One region of the Paenibacillus motobuensis genome, then DNA from elsewhere that is predicted to be linked to it. Evidence: riboswitches for the same ligand, from Rfam matches in the RefSeq annotation. Region 1 holds a riboswitch; the other holds the start of a gene.
The links. Region 1 has a riboswitch for ZMP and ZTP ahead of ABD014_RS06815 (bifunctional 5,10-methylenetetrahydrofolate dehydrogenase/5,10-methenyltetrahydrofolate cyclohydrolase). Riboswitches for the same ligand answer to the same signal wherever they lie in the genome.
Positions count from the first base shown of each region.

Region 2: it holds a riboswitch for ZMP and ZTP, as region 1 does, so the genes downstream of both, ABD014_RS21650 (TIGR01440 family protein) here and ABD014_RS06815 (bifunctional 5,10-methylenetetrahydrofolate dehydrogenase/5,10-methenyltetrahydrofolate cyclohydrolase) in region 1, are expected to answer to the same signal.

Region 1 is NZ_BAAACX010000007.1:362,798-366,302, reverse strand. It holds gene ABD014_RS06820 (cyclodeaminase/cyclohydrolase family protein) at 1-487, opposite strand, end outside; gene ABD014_RS06815 (bifunctional 5,10-methylenetetrahydrofolate dehydrogenase/5,10-methenyltetrahydrofolate cyclohydrolase) at 480-1,340, opposite strand; ZMP/ZTP riboswitch at 1,448-1,535, opposite strand; gene ABD014_RS06810 (50S ribosomal protein L25) at 1,842-2,426, shown strand; gene ABD014_RS06805 (GNAT family N-acetyltransferase) at 2,480-3,241, opposite strand; gene mscL (large conductance mechanosensitive channel protein MscL) at 3,424-3,505, shown strand, end outside.
Region 2 is NZ_BAAACX010000021.1:71,008-74,512, forward strand. It holds gene glyA (serine hydroxymethyltransferase) at 1-1,104, opposite strand, end outside; gene ABD014_RS21650 (TIGR01440 family protein) at 1,140-1,727, opposite strand; ZMP/ZTP riboswitch at 1,999-2,081, opposite strand; gene ABD014_RS21655 (low molecular weight protein arginine phosphatase) at 2,206-2,805, opposite strand; gene ABD014_RS21660 (manganese efflux pump MntP) at 2,871-3,431, opposite strand.

The DNA.
Region 1 (3,505 bases):
CTGATTGAGCAGCCGCTTCGAACAAAATGGCGCTGATGCCGAGATCGGAGATGACATTTTTGTTCGAGGTCTCTGCGATACTATAGGCACATTCAATACCAGTCCTGCACACCTCCATAAGCTGAACCGGGACTTCGATCGCGTTGATCGTAGCCTCATAGATCGTTTGCTTACGGGTTAGCTTCTCTTCCTCCGTCTCCTTCGGCAGCTTCAGAGCAGCCATATAATTGTTAAAAGAGGCGATATCGCCATCAAACAACTCCCTGCACTCCTCGCTCAGGCGGTTCATCGTATGGATCACTGCGAAGATTTGCGGTTCGATATCGGCAAACTTCTCCCCTTGCGACAAATTCCCTACCATCGAGGTCATTGCGGTACCGAGTACAGCTACAAGCGCTGCGACACTGCCACCGCCCGGTGTAGGACTCGAACTGCTTGCCTTACTTACGAAGCTATCAATGGAATCTTGCCATGTAATCTCACTCATGCTTGTCAGCCTCCTCACATTGAATCTCCATAGCCTTCAGTAGATTCTCGTACAAAATAGCGGTTGTTAATGTACCCACACCGCCCGGTACAGGCGATATCGCTTGAACATGGTCAGCCACGTCAGTCGCGACATCCCCTACCATCTTCCCATCCGCTTCATTAATCCCCGCATCAATAATAACCAGGTTTCCATGAACCATTTGCTTATTCACCACTTCGGCTCGTCCAACGGCTACGAAGGCGATCTCGGCATGACTTAAATGCGAAGCGATGTCTGGGGTACGAGAATGACATACGGTCACCGTGGCATTCTCCTGCTGCAGCAAATGAAATAACGGCATTCCTACCGTTTGCCCCCGACCAACCAATGTAACGTTCTTGCCTTCCAGGCTGTAGCCATAATGCTTAAGCAGCTTGATGCATGCCTGTGGTGTAGCAGGATAAAGCCCGGCTTCTCCAGTCACAGTAGCCAATTTATTCGCCGGTGTTACGCCGTCCACGTCCTTCTGTGGTGAAATCGCCTGTTCGATTTTAGCCGCGGAAATTTGCTTAGGCAGGGGTAGCTCCAGCATAATCCCGTGTACCTTCGGATCCTGATTCAACTTAGCAACCAGCTGCAGAACCTCCGCTTCCGTTACCTCCGCCTTAAAATCATGAAGCGTGAACTGAACTCCCAACTTCTCGGCGATTCTCTGCTTGGCCTTGGCATAATAGGCAGAGGCCGGATCTCCTTCAACCAGGATCGTTGCCATATGAGGCTGAATCCCATGGGTTTTCAGTTCCTCTACTTTTGCCCGAATCGTCTCATATTCTTGATCGGCCGCCTCTTTTGCCTTCATAAGCAATGTCATTTTAAGCATCCTCTCCATCATTTTGTTGGACTAATCTATCTACTTACTGCAGAAAAGCAAAAAAAGCATCAACGACCGACCCGTCAAATTGACGAGACGTCCGAAGATACTTTTCCCCAGGCGAACGGAAACGTTTATCAGCCGTATGCTCCCTCGTGGTTAATTCCACTTGCTTCGCCAGTCGCATACAGCACTATTTCTTTCATATTAGCAAAAATTTGAACGAATGAAAACCTGCAGTCGAAAAAATCCCATTTTAAACCAGTCTATGGTCGACAGAACCATTTTTCTATGTTATCTTACCTATTAATAAGGCATTTCGTTCCACCGAGAACGAAGTGCCTTAGCGCGTATTTATACGACTTTTTACATTAAATGTATTAAGGAGGGTGATGTGATGGTGCTCATGCTTCCCCAGCTACGGGGGGCGAAATCCGTAGTCATATAGACGATAGATTTTGAGGGCATTGAATACCAACTATTTCAGAGGAGTGTAGTACAATGAGAACATGTTTTCAAGTTGAAGAACGTATACCTATGAATCGAACGGGATTGAAGCGACTGAGGAACTCGGGGCGGCTTCCTGCTGTTGTATTCGGAGCTGGCACAGACAATCAGAACATTCATTTGTCGACGAAGGAATTCGGAAAATGGATAAGACGAGGCAGTGGCGGTATTATTGAACTGAATCTTGAAAATCATGACTCGATTCCTGTTCTTCTGGAGGCGATTCAGCGCGATCCGGTAACACAGGAATATATTCATGTGGATTTCCTGCGTGTCAAGAAAGATGAGCTTGTACGGACCAAGGTCAACATCGAGTTCGCTGGTACTCCGAGAGGTACGAAGCTGGGGGGAATCGTCCAAACCCAAAGTACCTTTATTGAAATCGAATCCTTCCCGGACAAGATTCCAGGTTCGATTATCGTAGATATCAGTCATCTTGAAATCGGGGAATCCATCCACGTTGGCGACATTGAGCTTCCAGATGGGCTCGTCCTGATCTCGGCCACGAACGAGCTGCTTGTCTCGGTAGTGACTCCGAAGGTTCAGACAGAGGATATCGAGGCAACCGTCGAAGCTTAATATATATCAGGAATTTTATCTCAGGCCCTTCGGATTTCCGGGGGGCCTGATTATTAGGAGGATACATCAGATGGGGAATGTTCCTTCACCCTATACCAATATTTATAAATCTCCGAATACCCTATCTTCTCATATAGTCGCAGGGCAGGCGCATTATTAGCAACCACCGCTAAATAGCTGTACCTAGCTCCATGCTGCTTGCCCCATTGCAGTAAATGAAGAATCATTTGTCCCGCATAGCCCTGATTCCGGTAATCCGGGTGCGTAACGATATCGAATAATCCGAGGTATTCCCTCTCTATCACTCCGAAGCCACAGGCCACGGCTCTACTATCAGCATACAAGCTAATCATAGTTTTACAGCCCTTGATATTGTCGAGCATTGTTGTCATCGTCGGTATATGCCGCTCCCCAACCTGACTCATTTGACAAAAATCATTGATCCACTCCAAGTCAGCCTCTTGGCTTAGCTTCACCGATCTCAATCGCGGCTGCCTGACATGCTTCAGATCCAGCACCTGAACACTAGTCATATCATGTTTTAAATATCCCCGTTCCGCTAACACTTCGTCCAAATGCGCCGGGTGTACAAATGGAGTTATTTTATAAATCACAGGGAGCTGTTGACCCCTGTACATTTTCTCGCACTCGTCTATCTTCAGTTGTAGATCATAGGTACAATCATAGATTGGACTTATCGAATTGGCTCGCTTTGTATAACCATTCGCGAACCGCAGCAGCCATCCATCATACAACAACGTCGATAACGATGGCCAATGATTCAATGATAATTCCTCAATCGATTTACTATCCATCAATGATCCCCCTCTAATCGCATTGAATTATAATACAATTATATGAATAAATATTCAATATATCAAAGCTTCACCTACTCCAGCAATCTTGCATAATCTTAAATTTACTGTTATATTACCAAAGATAGATTCCTAGATAGGAATCATTATTTTTACACAAGCAGGTGAATTGAACGATGGGTATTCTCAAAGAATTTAAAGAATTTGCCTTAAAAGGCAATGTACTTGATCTAGCTGTCGGGGTTGTCATCGGTGGCGCATTTG
Region 2 (3,505 bases), on a different contig from region 1:
CATGCCTCTGGAGGTGGCTGCCGGAGTTCCGATACGAATACCGCTCGTTACAAAAGGACTCGTTGGATCGAAAGGAATCGCATTCTTGTTCACAGTAATCCCGATAGAATCGAGTACATGCTCTGCATCTTTACCTGTGATGTTCAGGTTGCGAGTATCAATCAGCATCAAGTGATTATCCGTTCCACCAGAGACGAGGTTCAACCCTTCAGAAATCAGCGTCTCGGCCAGCACCTGCGCATTCTTCACCACATTCTCGGCATATACTTTGAACGAAGGCTGCAGCGCTTCACCCAAAGCGACAGCTTTAGAAGCAATGACATGCATCAATGGCCCGCCTTGTGTACCTGGGAATACCGCTTTGTCGATAGCGGCAGCCCAAGGCTTGCGGCATAGGATCATCCCGCCGCGTGGTCCGCGCAATGTCTTGTGAGTGGTTGTCGTTACAAAATGAGCATGAGGCACTGGACTTGGATGCAAACCAGCAGCTACCAATCCGGCGATATGCGCCATATCGACCATGAACAATGCGCCTACATCATTAGCGATCTGTGCAATTTTCTCGAAATCGATAATGCGTGGATAAGCGCTCGCTCCAGCAACGATCAGACGAGGGCGATGCTTGAAGGCCGCTTTGCGGATTTCATCATAATCGATCAGGAAGCTATCTTCTTGCACACCATAGGCTACGAAGTTATAGAGCAAGCCAGATGCGTTGACAGGACTTCCGTGCGTCAAATGGCCACCATGGGCCAGATTCATGCCAAGCACCGTATCGCCAGGCTTCAGAGCGGCAAGATAAACGGCCATGTTCGCTTGAGCTCCAGAGTGCGGCTGCACATTGGCGTGCTCAGCACCAAACAGTTCCTTGGCCCGATCGCGAGCGATGTCCTCAACGATATCAACATGCTCACAGCCCCCGTAGTAGCGCTTGCCCGGATAACCTTCTGCATATTTGTTCGTCAGAACCGAACCCATCGCTTCCATAACTGCTTCACTAACGATGTTCTCCGATGCAATCAACTCGATGTTGCTCTGTTGACGCTTCAGTTCCAGGTTCATCGCTTCCAATACAGCCGGGTCTTGCTTTCTCAATTGATCCATAGGTAAATTGCCTCCTTATAATAAAAAAGAATAATTTAATCACATAGATTTGAGTCTTCTACTGTGTTTGGCAACTGATATACCGCCCGCTCGCCACCGATCAGCTTAGGACGAGTCCATGCGGCTGTGACACGGGCTTCTCCAACGTAACGTCTTGTCGAACGGAAAGGAATGGCAACACGGCGCAGATGCATGCCGATAAGCGTCTCGCCAATATCAATTCCGCCATGACCCTCTATGCTCTCCACCAGACAAGGAGCTTGCAGCTGCCTGTAAGCGAAGGCTGCCATGGAACCTCCCGCTTTCCTCACCGGGACCGCCGATACTTCAGTCAACCGTAGACGATCAAGCACTGCACGTTCTACAACTAGAGCCCGGTTCAAATGCTCACAGCATTGGAATGCAACATCAAAGCCATACTTGCCTCGAACCTGCTCGATCCCGGCATACAATTCGGCAGCAACCTCCTCCGCTCCAGCCGTGCCGATCCGCTGACCGGCTATCTCGCTTGTGCTGGCGCCAACAACGAGCAGATGGCCCGGACCGAACTTCGCCGTAGCGCATAGCTCTTCCAGTATCTCCGCGACCTGCTGTCCAATCTCTGCAATATGTTTCGTCTCCATGTATGGCACCCCTTCTCTGATTTGAAGTTCGAAATTCCTTAATAGCACATGTCCTTATTATATACCTAAACCCGACAAAAATCGTGGCGACAATCTACTATGCAGAACAGCTTCTTATAGTTAGACTATCTTGGCGGATACAATTGTCTGTGCCAGATTTCTGGTTCTTGAACTTGCATGGAATTTATAACTAGAGAACTTCGGTTCCTGGAGAGAAGTGTGTCCTGCAAAAACAACGAAAAAAGAGCATGACGATCATAAGTGACGTCGTGCTCTTTGCCCAGGCGACCGGCCGTATATTCCGATGCTCCATTGTGGTTTGGTCCACTATCGTCGCCAGTTACATCGGATCTTCGTAGAGGTAGTTCAAAAAGTCCGCTTTTGATAAGAAAACCGCCCTTTTTGAACACGCACTTTAATGACTTTAGAATAAAGCATCCCTTGAATAAATGCAACTGATTATTTATGATCTATATCACTATTCCTCGCTGGAGTTCTTGAAGTCAGTCTGCTCTAGCTTGTCCAGCAGCTGCTCCAATGCGGATCTAATCTCCAGCGCAGTCGCATTATATTCTATACGAGAGCCCCCGAATGGATCGGAGATGTCGTATGCCGGCATCTGCCGAAGCAACTCCGCAAGCCTCCGCTGTCTCGCCGTATCCAGTTCCTTGCCAAGCGCCCGGTCTAGCTCTAGCTCAGCGACCAGTCGATGCAGCTCATCTTGGGCCTCAAGCACTTGTACATCATTCTCCACATACTCTTTTAATGTATATATTTTATCAGCTGCTGCAGGAAAACATTGAATGACATGCCGTCTATGTCCACCAGTCAGAGTAAGAATCAAATCAGCCCAATCGACCAACCCCTCACTTAGCGGTGTTGAAGTAATACGATCCTCAATCCCCTGATCCCTAAGTACAGCTGCGGCGTGTGCAGACATCGAGGTTCCCTCGGAAGCGGCTACCCCGGCCGAGCGTACATCTAGCGACATCCCACGATCCTTGGCCAGCTTGCGAAGCATTCCTTCCGCCATAGGGCTGCGGCAAGTATTGCCCGTGCATACAAATAATATTCGCATCCTCATGCACCTCCGTTAAAGCCTGACTTCACAGGTTCCTATGAAGTGTTCGTGTGTTCATTGTATCAAAAGATAAACATCAGTCCAAACGCAAATAGAATCGATCCGCCAACAGCTTCTCCGTAATCCCCCAGGCTGCGGCTAACCCCCCGACCAAGCGCCAGCCCAAACAGGGACATCAACCCACCGAACAAACCGAATGTAAGCACCGTTAATAGCAGCTCGCTATGGAACATCCCCAATGAGACGCCAACAGAGAAGGAATCCACGCTGACGCTTAGAGAGAACAGAAATATGCCTGGCCAGGAACGGTAGTTAATGAACTGATTCGCCCCGCTCTTGAGCGAACTATATATCATATGCCCCCCTAGCAACAGGAGCAGACCGCCCGACACGAATTGGGTCAAATAGCCCAACAGTTCGCCTACATAATGACCCGTCAGAATACCCAACACCGGCATCAGAATATGAAAGAAGGACACCGTCATAACGATTCGCAGCACATCCCTGCGTCGTACACCATTCACCCCGACACCGATTCCTAGAGAAAAAGCATCCATTCCTAAGGCAATTGCCATGAACAGGATCGTCAGCAACTCTCCGATCCGCTCCAAGGCCTCGTTCATGCAGGTCACCACCTATCGTCGTTGTCCAAAATCACTTGTACAACCATATGCGACAAGCCGTGAATTCATGACAC